4 regions of the Kitasatospora sp. NPDC058170 genome follow, and region 3 is predicted to be linked to each of the others. Evidence: riboswitches for the same ligand, from Rfam matches in the RefSeq annotation. Region 3 holds a riboswitch; each other region holds the start of a gene.
The links. A riboswitch is a leader RNA that binds a small molecule or an ion and turns the genes downstream of it on or off. The one in region 3 is predicted to bind cobalamin.
Positions count from the first base shown of each region.

Region 1: another riboswitch for cobalamin. It lies ahead of ACFVVX_RS01520 (prenyltransferase/squalene oxidase repeat-containing protein); the one in region 3 lies ahead of ACFVVX_RS29505 (peptidase).
Region 2: another riboswitch for cobalamin. It lies ahead of ACFVVX_RS04935 (cobalamin biosynthesis protein); the one in region 3 lies ahead of ACFVVX_RS29505 (peptidase).
Region 4: another riboswitch for cobalamin. It lies ahead of ACFVVX_RS30690 (HoxN/HupN/NixA family nickel/cobalt transporter); the one in region 3 lies ahead of ACFVVX_RS29505 (peptidase).

Region 1 covers NZ_JBHVUV010000001.1:323,057-326,647, reverse strand. Annotated here, with positions in the region: gene ACFVVX_RS01530 (glycosyltransferase family 4 protein) at 1-700, opposite strand, end outside; gene ACFVVX_RS01525 (TetR family transcriptional regulator) at 1,167-1,787, shown strand; cobalamin riboswitch at 1,853-1,976, shown strand; gene ACFVVX_RS01520 (prenyltransferase/squalene oxidase repeat-containing protein) at 2,065-3,348, shown strand; gene ACFVVX_RS01515 (SCO2322 family protein) at 3,522-3,591, shown strand, end outside.
Region 2 covers NZ_JBHVUV010000003.1:85,393-88,983, forward strand. Annotated here, with positions in the region: gene ACFVVX_RS04925 (alpha/beta hydrolase family protein) at 1-225, opposite strand, end outside; gene ACFVVX_RS04930 (helix-turn-helix domain-containing protein) at 448-1,161, opposite strand; cobalamin riboswitch at 1,403-1,567, shown strand; gene ACFVVX_RS04935 (cobalamin biosynthesis protein) at 1,675-2,709, shown strand; gene ACFVVX_RS04940 (cobyric acid synthase) at 2,706-3,591, shown strand, end outside.
Region 3 covers NZ_JBHVUV010000030.1:26,777-30,367, reverse strand. Annotated here, with positions in the region: gene ACFVVX_RS29515 (serine hydrolase domain-containing protein) at 1-596, shown strand, start outside; gene ACFVVX_RS29510 (flagellar hook-length control protein FliK) at 759-1,223, opposite strand; gene ACFVVX_RS29505 (peptidase) at 1,243-2,337, opposite strand; cobalamin riboswitch at 2,439-2,577, opposite strand; gene ACFVVX_RS29500 (helix-turn-helix domain-containing protein) at 2,969-3,591, shown strand, end outside.
Region 4 covers NZ_JBHVUV010000033.1:1,944-5,534, forward strand. Annotated here, with positions in the region: gene ACFVVX_RS30685 (M24 family metallopeptidase) at 1-301, opposite strand, end outside; gene ACFVVX_RS30690 (HoxN/HupN/NixA family nickel/cobalt transporter) at 425-1,600, opposite strand; cobalamin riboswitch at 1,633-1,827, opposite strand; gene ACFVVX_RS30695 (ArsR/SmtB family transcription factor) at 1,923-2,327, shown strand; gene ACFVVX_RS30700 (SRPBCC family protein) at 2,369-2,848, opposite strand; gene ACFVVX_RS30705 (RNA polymerase sigma factor) at 2,845-3,324, opposite strand; gene ACFVVX_RS30710 (DUF3995 domain-containing protein) at 3,496-3,591, shown strand, end outside.

The sequences.
Region 1 (3,591 bases), on a different contig from region 3:
TCTCCGCGGAGGGGGACCACAGCCGGGTGTCGGCGCCGATCGGGACCACCGAGATGCTGCCGGGCGCGGCGCCCAGGTGTTCGGCGATCTCGGTCTTGGAGCTGCCGGAGACGGTGATGATGTGGTCCAGCCGGGCGGCGACCCGGCGCTGCATCCGGGTGAAGGCGTACCAGCGGCGCAGCGAGAGCCGCCGCAGCGGGGTGGGGGCGGCGGCGAGCTCCAGCCGCCGGTCCACGGTGATCGGGTGGTGGATCGTGGTGACCAGCGGGAACCCGTGCCGGGCCAGGCCGAGCAGCCCGTAGCCCAGGGTCTGGTTGTCGTGCACCACGTCGTAGCGGCCCTTGTGCAGGGCGAGGTACTGGCGGGCGCGCAGCGAGAAGGTCAGCGGCTCGGGGAAGCCGCCGGTGCGCATGGTGGCGTACTCCAGCACGTCCACCAGGCCCCGGTACTCGCCCACGGCCGGGGTGCGGAACGGGTCGTCGCTCCGGTAGAGGTCCAGGCTCGGCAGCTCGACCAGGCGGACCGAGCCCGGCCCGTCGACCTCGTCGAGCACGGGGTACGGCTGGGCACCGATCACGTCCACGTGGTGGCCGAGGCGGGCCAGCTCCCGGGAGAGGTGCCGTACGTACACGCCCTGGCCGCCGCAGAACGGGTCCCCGCGGTACGACAGCAGGGCAATCCGCAGCGGCTGCGCGGTCATCCTCGGCCCCCATCTCGGCTGCATCTGTGGTTGTTGTCCATGACTGTGATCCATGACTGTGGTCCACGGCTGCGATCTTCGGCTGTCATCGTCGCCGCCGGTCGCTAAAGTAGATCAGGTTTCAGTGTGGTGTGGAGCTCGTCATCGACCATGTGAACAATGAGAGACCTCGAAGATACCGGCCCGTAGCTTGCCGTCAGGAGCCAGGGCTGGTGATTCACGCCACGCCACGGCCTGGTGATTCCCGCCACGCCGGACACCTGCGGAACACGCCGGTCCCGCCGGTCCTCCGCACGCCCGGCCCGCCCTGCCCGTCCTGTTGGAGCACACCGCCACCCGCGCCCCGGGAGCACCCTTGCCGTCGCCCGTGACCCCCGCGAACCCCATGCCCGCCACGCCCCCCGTGCCCCCTGCGGACCCCGCGCCCCCCGCGGACCCCTCGGACCCGGCGCGCCCGTCGGACCCCGTGCGCCCGTCGGACCAGGCGCGCCCGTCGGACCAGGCGCGCCCCGCCGATCCGCCGCTGACCGCCCGGCAGACCGAGCGCCGGCGCCGGATCCTGCGGGCCGCGACCGTGCTGGCCGCCCGGGGCGGGTACGAGGCGGTGCAGATGCGGGAGGTCGCGGAGGGCGCGCAGGTGGCGCTCGGCACCCTCTACCGGTACTTCCCCTCCAAGGTGCACCTGCTGGTGGCCGTGATGCTGGAGCAGTTGCAGGCCCTCCAGGAACAGGTACGGCGGCACCCGCCGACCGGGCCGGACCCGGCGCCGCGGGTCGCCGAGACGCTCACCCGGGCGTTCCACGCGCTCCAGCGCGAGCCGCTGCTGGCCGAGGCGATGGTGCGGGCGCTCTCCTTCGCGGACCGCTCGGTCAGCGCCGAGGTCGACCGGGTGAGCACCACCACCGCCCAGCTGATCCTGGACGCGATCGGCCAGTTCGGGCCGCCCTCCGAGAGCCAGCGGGCCGCCGTCCGGGTGATCGAGCACACCTGGCACTCGGCGCTGGTGGCCTGGCTGTCGGGCCGCGCCTCGATCGCCGAGGTGCGCGCCGACCTGTACACCGCGGCCCGGCTGCTCACCCTTCCCTGACTGGAACCTGTTCCTGTGCGGCGCGGTCGGGTGCGGCGGGTACGGCGGCTAAAGTCGACGGGCACGACAAATCCATCCGTTTCTCCTCCGGGGAAAGCCGGTGCGATTCCGGCACTGACCCCGCAACCGTGAGCCCGGTGCGCTGCTGCCGGGCGAGTCGGAGTGCCCGGAGAGAGGCGAGCGGCCACCCCGGGCGCACCGGCGCCCGGCACCGTCGAGGTCTACGGAACGGCCCACCCGGGCCACCACACCGCTCACCGAAAGGCGCACCTCCACCATGCTCACCGCCGCCCGTCTGGGCGCCGCCGCGCTGTCCGCCGCCCTGCTGGCCGGCGCGGCCGCCTCGCCGGCCCTCGCCGACACCCCCGCGCCCACCGCGCCCGCGCCCGCCGCGCCCTCGCCCGCCGCCGTCCCCGACAGCCTGTACGGCAAGGGCGACCCGACCTACGACGGGGTGTGGCGGCAGTCGCTCGCCCTGACCGCGCTGGCGAGCGCCAAGGTGGTGCCGGCCGACTCCGCCGTCTCCTGGCTGACCGGGCAGCAGTGCGCCGACGGCGGGTGGCCGTCGTACCGGGCGGACGCCGCCGCGGCCTGCGACGCCGCGACCGAGGACAGCAACGCGACGGCCGTCGCGATCCAGGCGCTGGTCGCGCTCGGCGGGCACCAGGACTCCGTGGACAAGGGCGTCCAGTGGCTCAAGGCCAACCAGAACGCGGACGGCAGCTGGGCCTACAACCCCGGCAGCCCCGGCGACGCCAACTCCACCGGGCTGGCCGTGAACGCTCTGTTCGCCACCAGGACGGACCCGGCGGGCGTCGCCAAGGCCGGCCGGAACGCCTTCGACGGGCTGGCGCTGTTCCAGCTCGGCTGCACCGCGCCCGCCGACCAGCGCGGCGCCTTCGCCTTCCAGCCGGACCCGACTGGCGCGCTCGCCCCGAACGCGCTGGCCACCGGGCAGGCCGCGCTGGCGGCGGCGGGCGGGAAGCTGCCGGTGGCCAACGCCAACCGGACCGACGCCGCGCCCAAGGCCCTGCCGTGCGCGGACGGCTCCACCGAGAAGGCCGTACCGCGCGCGGACTCCGCGGAGGCGGCCGGCGCGTACCTCACGGCGCAGCTCGCGGCGGGCGGCCAGCACCTGTCGCTTTCCAACCCGGGCGCGGCGCCGACGCCCGACTACACGGCCACCGCCTGGGCGGCGCTCAGCCTGGTCCAGGGCGGGCACCCGCAGCAGGCGGGCGGCACGGTGGACTGGCTGGCCAAGGAGGGCGGCGCCTGGACGAAGGGCGGCACCGACGCCTCGGCCACCGCGACCCTGCTGCTGGTCGCCCAGGCGGCGCAGCGCAACCCGGCGGACTTCGGCGGCACCGACCTGGTGAAGCAGCTGACCGCCCTCGGGCCGGCCCCGAAGGCGGTCAGTGCCGCTCCGAGCGCCGCTCCGGCGAAGGCGGAGAAGAAGGACGGGGGCCTCTCCCAGTACTGGCTGCTCGGCGTCGGGCTGCTGATCGGCATCGGCGGCGGCCTGGTGCTGAGCCTCCAGCGCAAGCGCGGCGCGAAGCTGTGACCACGCCGTCCGGCTCCCGGGCGGCCGCGTCGACGCCGGGGGCTTCGGCGGGCGCTTCGGCGGGGGCGGTCCGTGCGGCGGCCCGGCCGGTGGCCCCGGTGCCCGTCCGTGCGCCCGCCGGTCTTCCCGCCCGGGTGCCCGGGCGCGTGCCCGGCCGCGCGACCGTTGCGGCCGTGCTCATCGGGCTGCTGGCCGGACTGTTCATGGTCGGCGCGGCGCCGGCGCAGGCCGCCGGGTACCGGT
Region 2 (3,591 bases), on a different contig from region 3:
GTCCTCGCCCCACTCGACGGCCCAGCGGCCGGGGCGGGCGCTGGCCTGGCTGCGGGTGAAGGTGGCCCGCCCGGCGGCGAGGCTCTGCACCAGCACGGGGCCCGCCGGCCGCCGCGCGGCCGCCGGGTGGACCATCCGCTCGGACGCCTTCCGGCCGATCACCAGGACGGCCGCCCCGGTCCCGACGACGGCGGCCGCCACGACGGCTGCGGTTCCCCAACGCATACTCGCTCCCCGCTCTGTTGGTCGCGGACTGGACCGGTCGCCTCCCGGCGTCGCACGCCCGGCGGGAGTCGGTCGGATCAGCCCCAGTCCACTCGCGGGGGAGGGCGACGGCCACCGGACAGGGCCGTCCGGGTCACCCGGGGTCGGACCGGTCCCGGCCTCGGACCCGGACACCTTTGACCCGGATAGACCTCGGACCGGGAGACCTCGGACCGGGAGGCCTCAGACCGGGATGCCGGTCCGCCGCCGCCCGAGCAGCTCCCAGAACCGCTCGTCGACCGGGCGGTCCCGCGGCTGCGCCGGGCGGGCCGCCGGGGCCGGGGAGCCCCAGCTGCCGGCGCCCCAGTGCGAGGCGACCTGGTACTCGCCCTGCAGCACCGTCAGCACCGCGGCGAGGTCGTCCTCCGGCACCGGCACGATCCGGCCGATCGCCCGGGTGTGCGCCTGCCAGCGGCCGTCCACGCACTGTCGCAGCCGCCGGTCCAGCTCCTCCCGGCGGTCCGTCACCGCGACCAGCTCGCGCAGCGTCAGGCCGAGCACCTGTGCCAGCGCGTACGTCTGCTCCTCGTCGCCGTCCCAGCGGCCGGTGGCCTCGGCGTCCTGGTAGTGCCGCAGCGGGACGCCGATCCGCCGGGCGGCGGCCTCCTGGTCGAGCTCCCGGGCGACCCGGAAGTCCCGCAGCCGGGCCGGGCGGGTGCCCATCAGCTGGGCGGGCGGGCACCAGAGCGCCCTGGCCAGCGCGATGAACTCCTGCTCGGTGGGGCGCAGCTCGCCGCTCTCCCAGCCGAGCACGTGGGTGGGCAGCAGCCGGACGCCGTGCGCCGCCATGCCCTCGGCGACCTGGGCCGGGGTCAGCCCGAGCCCGGCGCGGTGCGCGCGGGCGGCCGTGGGCGAGAAGGGCACCGGGGGCACGGCCGGGGGCCGTCTGCGTCGCATGGGACCAGACGGTAGGCCTTGGTGCATCGGTGCCCCAGCCGCCGAACACACGAAGCGCGACTGGAGGCGTCTCCAGGGCGCTGGACGATCACACAGGCTGTCATGCCCCTGCGGGGGGCGTGACTCGGAGGTAGCGACGGGGGCGGGAAACCTCCGGGGCGTGTGACCAAACCCTCCGTGACCTTGGTTGACTCCCGGTTCGGCCGCGTGATGGGATCCTTCAGCCAATACGGAGGCATGCAGAGGAAGCCGGTGCGAGTCCGGCGCGGTCCCGCCACTGTCACCGGGGAGCACGTTCGGAGAGTCACCTCCGCACCCGTCAGCGGGGCAGGGGGAGCCGCCGGCAGGCCGTCAGAAGCCGCTGGGAGGCCCGGGGGTGCGTTCGGACCCGGAAGCCAGGAGACTCTCGCCGCCGGTACGTCGATCCAGGGCGCGGACCCTGAGTGAGGACACGCACGCGATGCAGGCTGCCCCGACCGACCGAGCCCCCGGCTGCCCGCCGCCGTGCGCCCGCTGACCCGCGCCGCCGCCTTCGCGCTGGGCGCCGTGGCCGGCCATCTCGCCGACGCCCGCTTCGCCGATCCCCGGCGCGGCCACCCGGTGGCCGCCTTCGGCACCGCGGCGGGCCGGCTGGAGCGGCCGCTCTGGCGCGACCACCGCGGCGCCGGCGCCGCCTACACCGCGCTCTGCGTGGGCGCCGTCGCGGCCGGCGCGGTGGCCGCCGACCGGACGCTCGGCCGCCGGCCGCTCGGCCGGGCCGCGCTCACCGCCGCCGCGACCTGGACGGTCCTCGGCGGCACCTCGCTGACCCGGGAGGCCCGCACCATCGGCCGCTCGCTGTCCGCGGGCGACCTCGCGGCGGCCCGCAGGCGGCTGCCGCACCTGTGCGGACGCGACCCGAGCGCGCTGGACGAGCAGCAGATCGCCCGCGCGGTGGTCGAGTCGGTCGCCGAGAACACCGCCGACGCCGTGGTGAACGCCCTGGTCTGGGGCGCGCTCGCGGGCACGCCCGGGCTGCTGGCGTTCCGCGCCGTCAACACCCTGGACGCGATGGTCGGTCACCGCTCGCCGCGCTACGCCCGGTTCGGCTGGGCCTCGGCCCGGCTGGACGACGTGGCGGGCTGGCCGGGCGCCCGGCTGACCGCGCTGCTGACCGTCGCCGCCTCGCCGGAGCCCCGGACCGCCTGGCGGGTCTGGCGCCGGGACGGCTCCGCGCACCCCAGCCCCAACGCGGGCCAGGCCGAGTCGGCCTTCGCGGGGGCGGTCGGCGTGCGGCTGGGCGGCACCCTGGCCTACGGCTCCCGGGTCGAGCACCGGCCCGTCCTGGGCGGCGAGCTGCGGCCGGTGACGGTGGACGACATCGAGCGGGCCTGCCGGCTCTCCCGCCGGGTGGGGCTGCTGGCCCTGGGGACGGCCGTCGCCGGGCACGCCCTCGGGCAGGCCCTCCGGGCGGGGCTGACGGCGGGACGCCCGCCGGCCCGGACGACGACACCCGCGGCAGGACTTCTGCCGGGGCTCACGGCACGGAAGCGGAGGGGGAGCGCATGAGCAACGCGCTGCTGGTCGCCGGGACGACCTCGGACGCGGGCAAGAGCGTGGTCACCGCGGGCATCTGCCGCTGGCTGGCCCGACAGGGCGTCGCGGTGGCGCCGTTCAAGGCCCAGAACATGTCGCTGAACTCCTTCGTCACCGCCGACGGCGCCGAGATCGGCCGCGCGCAGGCGATGCAGGCGCAGGCGGCCCGGGTGGAGCCCGAGGCGGCGATGAACCCGGTGCTGCTCAAGCCGGGCGCGGACGGCCGCAGCCAGGTGGTGCTGCTGGGCCGGGCGGTCGCCGAGGTCGGCGCGCTGGACTACCGCGACCGCAAGCCCCTGCTGCTGGAGCGGGCCCTGGAGTGCCTGGCGGACCTGCGCAGCCGCTACGACGTGGTGGTCTGCGAGGGCGCCGGCTCGCCCGCCGAGATCAACCTGCGGGACCGGGACATCGCCAACATGGGCCTGGCCACCGCCGCCGGGCTGCCGGTGGTGGTGGTCGGCGACATCGACCGCGGCGGGGTGTTCGCCGCGATGTACGGGACGCTGGCGCTGCTGTCGGCCGAGGACCAGCGGCACGTGGCGGGCTGGTTCGTCAACAAGTTCCGGGGCGACGGGCGGCTGCTCGCCCCCGGCCTCGACATGCTGTACCGGCTCACCGGCCGACCGGTGCTCGGCACCCTGCCGATGCTGTCCGGGCTCTGGCTGGACGCCGAGGACTCGCTGGACCTGACCACCGTGGTGGACCGCACCGAGGGCCGCGGGCCGCTCGGCGCGGACGTGCTGCGGGTGGCCGTGCTGCGCTTCCCGCGGCTGTCCAACTTCACCGACATGGACGCGCTGGCCCAGGAGCCGGGCGTCCTGGTCCGCTGGGCCACCCGGCCCGAGGAGCTGGCCG
Region 3 (3,591 bases):
GGTACTCCAACGTCAACTACACGCTGCTCGGCATGATCATCGAGCGGACCACCGGCCGCGGGTACGGCCAGGAGATCACCCGCCGTCTGCTGCGCCCGCTCGGGATGGACCACAGCCTCTTCCCCGGCACCGCGACCGCGATCCCCGGCCCGCACGCCCACGGGTACTGGACGATCGTCGAGGAGGCGGGGGCGGTCCGCACGACGGATGTCGACGTCACCGAGCACAACCCCTCCTGGGCCGGCGCCGCCGGGGAGCTGATCTCCACCACGGACGACCTGCTCCGATTCGAACGGGCCCTGGTGACGGGGCGGTTGCTGCCGCCGTGGCTGATGCGGGAGCTGACCTCGATGGTGCCGACCGAGCCGGGCGCGCACCAGCTCGACTACGGCCTGGGCCTGGCGCGGTTCCAGCTCTCCTGCGGGCCGGTGCTCGGGCACAACGGGGGCATCTTCGGCTTCGACACCCAGCTCTGGGGCACGGCCGACCGCCAGGTCGCGCTCTCCTACACCGGCCGCGGCGACGGGCCGGAGCAGATGGCCCAGCTCGCGGCGATGCAGGGGTTCCTGGAGGCGGCGTTCTGCGGCGGCCGCTGACGAAAGGCCCGTTGGCGAAAGGCCCGTCGACGAGAGGCCGTTGACGAGGGACCGTTGACGAGGGACCGTTGACGAGGGGCCGTTGACGAGGGGCCCGGTGACCGGATCCGGGCGGGCCCGGGTGCCTCGGCCCCTCCTGCGGGAAGGGGCCGAGGCGGGGCGTCAGGGCGCGGTGATGCCCGGCTGGGCGCCGGCGCCGAAGGACCAGCCCTCGACCTCGCCGGGCGCCGGGTTGTAGCTGCCCGCCCCCAGGCTGCTGTACGACCAGGCGCCGCCGTGCTGCGCGTGCCAGTACGACCAGTACGCGGTGCCGGTCGGGTTGGTGCAGGTGGTGGGCAGCGCCTTGATCTTGCAGACGAAGCCCGGGAAGCGCGGGTGGAACGCGTACGGGAACCCGGCGCCGGTCAGGGCGGCCAGGCCGCTGGCCGGGTCGCCGACGGCGCAGCCGGTCTCGGTGCCGCCGCCCAGGGCGGTGAAGTCGACCACGACGGTGACCCCGGTGGTCCCGCTGCAGGCGGCGGCGCTCGCCTGCGGGGCCTGGACCCCGGAGGCGCCGAGCAGGCCGGCGGTGAGGACGGCCGTGGCGGCGAGCGAGCCGAAGGTGCGGCGCGTGCGCATGGTGCTCATCCGGTGTGCTCCTGTCGGGTCAGCGGGCCGGGCAGGCCAGGACGGGGTCGGCCGGGCGGGCGCCGTGCGCGGTGAGCGCGGCGAGGCCCTTGCCGGAGAGGCCCAGGACGGCCTGGGCGGTGGCCCGGACGCCGGTGGCGGCGTTGAAGCCGGTGGCGTCGTAGGCGACGGCGCCGCGCAGCGCGGGGGCGGCCGAGCAGCCCTGCTGGAACTTGACCAGTCGGCCCCAGCCCTTGAGGCCCGGGACGAGGTGCCCGGCGGACAGCAGCGCCTCGGTGGCCAGGCCGGTGCTGTTGGCGTTCGAGGCGGCGGCGCCGGCGGCCGCGAAGCCGCCGTCGGCGTTCTGGTGGGCGGTCAGCCAGCCGAGGCCGGCCTGCGCCTTGGCCGTGCGGCCGGTGGCCGCCAGGGCCTGCGCGGCCAGTGCGGTGGCGTCCGGGTCGGCGGTGCAGGTGGCCTGGCCGAAGGCGACGGGGAAGCCGCCGTCGGCGCACTGGGTGCCGGCGAGGAAGTCGACGGCGGCCGCCGGGGCGCCCTCGGGTGTGCGCTGCAAAGAGATCAGCGCGAGCGACTGGCCGAAGGCGTTGCTGTAGTCGCCCCACTGCGAGCGGTCGGAGAACCGGCCGCTCGCGCTCAGCAGGGAGCGGAGCCGGGCCGGGAGGTCGACGCCGCCGAAGGCGTTCGGGTTCTCGCCGCGGACCTCGGCGGCCAGCAGCAGCTTGGCGGTCGCGCCCGCGTAGGCCTCGGTGGTGCCGTCGCCGAGGTATCCGGCCAGGATCTCGGGCCTGGCCAGCCAGGCGGTGGCCCGGGCCGCGGCCTGGTCGGAGCCGCCCGCGGCGGCGAAGGCGAGCACGGCGTCGATGGTGAGGCCCTGGTCCGGGTAGGCGGTGCCGTCGAAGACGCTCTCGAAGTGGTCGCCGTTGACGAGCTGGCGGGCGAGCCAGCCGGCCGCGGCGGCGTCCGGGCGCAGGGTGGCGGTACCCGGTCCCGTGGTGTGGGCGCCGGTCGTGTGGGCGCCGGTGGCCGGGGCGGCGTGGGCGGCGGAGGCGGGCAGGACGGCGCCGAGGACCAGCGCGGGTATCGCCAGGAGGCCGAGGGTCCGGTGGCGGACGGGCATGGGGTGCCTTTCCGGGCCTGGGCGCACGGGTCCACCGGATACCGGCCGGGCGGGGCCGGGCAGCCGTCGGAGCTCCGGCCCGCAGACCACGACGGGAGGAGGGGACACACAGCTCCGCCGGCGGGTACTCGGGCTCGCCGCCGACAGCCGTCGGCGGCCTACCGTTGCGGGTCAGCGCCGGATTCGGACCGGACTTCCCCCGTCGGCGGAGTTCAGAACAATGACGGCTCATCATGTCGGCGCCGCCGGGACAGGGTCAAGGCCCTGCCGCGTCACAGCCCGGGGCCGGCCCGCCATCCGCCCGCCACCCGCCTGGCACGCGCGGCCGATCCCGTGTCACCCGCCCCGCACCTGCGAGCGACCCGGCAACCGGCCCGGCAACCGGCCCGGCGGCCGATTCGGTCGTCGACTCGGTGATCGGCTCGGTGATCGGCCGTTGATCGGACGTAGAACCGCTGCATGGAGCATCAGGTCCCGGAGAAACCGGCACGTCGGCCACCGCCCAGCCACCGGGATCCGTTCGGCACACCACGGCCGGGCGGGGCTCCCGCGCCATCGGCGCAGCTGGGCGGTGGCCGACGGGATCGACCGGACCTCCGTTGTTGTCCAACGCACGGAAGGCAGACGAGGCATGGACGGCGGTCAGTCGGAGCAGTCGACGGCGGGATTCGGGGAGTTGCTCAGGGTGCGGCGCGAACGGGTCGGTCTGACCCAGCAGTGCCTGGCCGATCACGCGACCCTCAGTGTCCGGGCGATCCGCGACATGGAGAGCGGGCGGGTGCAGCGCCCGCGGCAGGAGACGGTCCGGCTGCTGGCGGACGCGCTGCGGCTGGAGGGGCGCAGCCGGTCGGTGTTCGAGGCGGCGGCGCGCCGGCGGGTGCTGGGCGAGGAGCCGGACGGCGAGCCGACCGCGCCGCCGGTGGCCCGGGGGGCGATCGTCGGGCGGGAGGTGGAGGTCGAGGTGCTGGCCGACGCCCTCGCCGTGCACGGGGACCGGCTGGTCTCGGTGGTGGGGCTCGGCGGGGTCGGCAAGACCCGGCTGGTCCTGGAGGTGGCCCGGCGGCTGCACCTCGCGGCCCGCTGGTCGGTGCACTGGGTGGACTGCCGCAGAGGTCCGGACACCGACCGGGCGCGGCACGAGGAGCTGGCCCGCACGATCGGCGACCGGCCCACCCTGCTGGTGCTGGACGGCGCCGACGACGGGGTGGACCCGGCCCTGCTGGACTGGCTGTTCCACCGCTGCCCCGGCCTGCG
Region 4 (3,591 bases), on a different contig from region 3:
GGTCCGCCACCCGCAGCCGGACGGCCGCGGCGGCCGCGGCCAGCACGGTGTCCGCCCCGGCGGCCACCGGCAGCTGGGTGATGTCCTCACCGATCGCGCGGTCCCCGGTGTCGTCCGGCGGCAGGTCGTCCGGCAGTGCCAGCACCACCCGCTCCCGGGTGAGCAGCACGCTCGCCCCGCACGGCGGGCAGCCGGTCAGGTACCGGACGTTCGCCGGCCGGGTGATCAGCGCCGCATCGGCCCCGGACGCACTGCAGTGCTCCCTCAGCCGCTCCCGCCGGCCCGCGTACGCATCAGCCATGCGTCGAGCCTACGGAGCCCCACCCCGATCCGCCCGCCGAGCAGACCCGACCGGGCAGCCGCCGCCCCCGGCCCCGGGCCCCGCCCGGGTTCGCGGTCCGGGCGGGCGGCGGCGCCGACGGCCTCAGCCCTCCGCCGGAGCCGAAGCCTGGGTCGAAGCCGGGGTCGAAGCCTGGGCCAGGACCGCGCCCTCCCCCGCCGCCGGGGTCCAGCGCTGTTCGACCCTGGCCAGCCGCCAGTAGGCGATCGCCGCGCCCCAGACCACCACGAAGAGGCCGACGAGCACGTAGCCGACGTTGTCCAGCGACAGCTCGGCGATCCACCCGCTGACCGGGTCGGTCAGGTCCAGCTTCTCGTGCAGCACCCCCACCAGTTCGATGGTGCCGATGACGAAGGCCACCGCGATCGACAGCCCGGTGATGGTCAGGTTGTAGAACACCTTGCGCACCGGGTTGGAGAACGCCCACTGGTAGGCGAAGTTCATGAACGTCCCGTCCAGCGTGTCGAACAGGCTCATCCCCGCCGCGAACAGCAGCGGCAGGCAGACGATGGCGTACCAGGGCAGGCCCGCCGCCGCGCCGGAGCCGGCCATCACCATCAGCGTCACCTCGGTCGCGGTGTCGAAGCCGAGGCCGAGCACCATGCCCACCGGGAACATCTGGCCGGGCCGGGTGATCGAACGGGTGGCCCGGTTCAGCAGCCGGGCCAGGAAGCCGCGCGCGTTGAGGTGCTCCTCCAGCTCCGCCTCGTCGAACCGCCCGGCCCGCATCGACCGGAACACCTTCAGGATGCCCAGCAGGGCGACCAGGTTGAGCGCGCCGATCAGGTAGAGGAAGGCCCCGGAGGCGGTGGTGCCGACCACGCCGAGCCACTTGTGGGTGGCGGACTCGTCGTCCATCAGCGTGTTGGCCAGCTGGGCGCCGCCCGCCACCAGGGCGGCCATCAGGACCACCATCGAGGAGTGCCCGAGGGCGAACCAGAAACCCACCGAGACCGGCCGCTTGCCGTCCGCCATCAGCTTGCGGGTGGTGTTGTCGATCACCGCGATGTGGTCCGCGTCGAAGGCGTGCCGCATGCCGAGCGTGTAGGCGGTGACGCCCAGGCCCACCCCGAAGACCTGGGTACCGACCTCGTACTCCTGCGGGGCGACCAGGAAGACGAGCGTCCCGAAGGCCACCACGTGCATGGCCAGGATCACCCCCATGAGCCCTGCCGTGCGGATCGTGTCCTCCCGCCTCCAGCGGAAGGACGGCAGCACCGCGGGTGTCGCCGGCACAGCGGCGGTTTCGGGCAGGGTCATCGTGGGATCACGCTCCAGCACCTCGTGGAATGACGTTCGTGAGATGCCGTGGCCGGTCTCCTGGCTTACGGGGCGTCCGTACCCGCCTTCCCAGGCGCGCGAGGCACCCAGTGGCGTCGTGGCTACGGACGACTCCCCCCGATCACAGTGGCGAGGGCCGCTCCGGACTGGGGACCCCTGAAGGTCCGTCACCGGTCTTCCCGAACACCACGGCGGGCAACACCGTAGGGGCCGGAACAGCACCCTTGCAAGGCTGCGCACCTGCGCAGGTGTCCAGGATCACAGCCCGCCGGCCGCGCGGGGCGGCTGCAAGAATGGGCCCATGCATCTCGTACCGGCCGACCGCGCGGGCCAGCGCACCATCGACGGGCACCGGGTCTGCGAGGCCATCGCCGCGATCGGCGACACCGCGCACGTCCGCTCCTGGGCCGAGCGGTTCTCGCTGCTCGCCGACCCCGGGCGGCTCGCGCTGCTGCTCGCCCTGCACCGGGCCGGGCCGCTCGCCGTCAGCGACCTGGCCGTGGCCACCGGTATGCGCGATCCGGCCGTCTCCCAGGCGCTGCGGCTGCTGCGCACGGCCGGCGCCGTCACCGGCGACAAGGACGGACGCGTGGTGCGCTACCGGCTCGTGGACGACACCATGCGCCCCCTGCTCGACGAGTGCGCCGCCGCCGAGCACCACGAGCCCGCCACCGGGCGCCCCGGACCGGCCGCCGCCACGGGCTGACCGCCCCCGGGCCCGGTCTGGCGCACCCGCGGGGCGCGGCCTCAGCCCTCCCGGACCAGGCGTTCGAAGCGGTGCAGCGAACGGTCGGCGAGCGGCTCGGTGACGGGCCGCAGGGCGCGGCCGAGCGGGCCCGCGCCGGGCAGCCGGAAGGCGCCGAGGAAGGCGAAGCGGGTGCCGTCCGACTCGGGCCTGGCGGCCAGGCCGCCCAGCAGGAAACGGCTGCGCATCAGGCACCAGCCCGGCGTCAGCTCGACGTCGAAGCGGGCGCGCAGGCGGGAGTGGCCGACCACCAGGGCCTGTCGGCGGCCCTCCGCCGGGCCCTCCCCGAGGCGGACCGAGCGGATGTCGGGCAGCCAGCGCGGCAGCCGGCCCTCCAGGTCCGCGGCCACCGCCCAGACCTGGTCGAACGGGGCGTCGATCACCGCCTCGTGGACGGCGCCGCCCGGGGTGGCGGCGGCGATGACGTGCAGGCGGCGGACCGGGTCGAAGCCGGCCACCGGCCAGGGAATGCGCTCGGTCACTGCTGCCACGCCCTTCGGAAGCTGAGTCGGGCCCGGGACAGCCGGGACTTCACGGTGCCGGTCGCCACGCCCAGCAGCTCGGCGGTGGCCCGCTCGTCCAGGCCCTCGATGTCACGCAGCACCAGGACGGCGCGGTGCTCGGGGGTGAGCCGGGCGAGGACGTCCTCGATGTCGGTGGCGAGCTGCGGATCGCCGGGGCGGGGCAGCTCGGAGAGGTCGGCGGGGACGCAGCGGGCGACCCGCCGCACGTGCCGGACGGCCTCGCGGACGGCGATCGAGCGGACCCAGCCGAACAGCGCCGCCGGGTCCTTGAGCTGGCGCAGCCGGCGGAACACCGCGATCAGCGCCTCCTGGGTCGCGTCCGGCCCGTCGTCCAGCGCGATCGGGCCGCAGAGCCGGCGCACGTACGGCGTGACCAGCTCCAGCAGCTCGCTGACGGCCAGCTGGTCGCCGCGCTGGGCGGCACGGACCAGCACGGCGGTTTCCGTCGGGGTGTCGGGACCATCCACGTCCGATCAGAGGCGCCGCGGCGGCCGGACGTTCCCTCGCCCCCGCCGCTTTCCGCTGTGACGCTCGCCACAGGAACGTCCGCCCGCCGGGGCGGCTCCTGTGGGGCGACACACTGCCGGGACACCCGAGGGGCCGTCATGAACCGCCGCCGTACCGCCGCACTCGCCATCGCCACCGTGCTCGCCGCCGACGGGCTGCTGCACGTCTACTGGGCCACCGGCCGCACCTGGCCG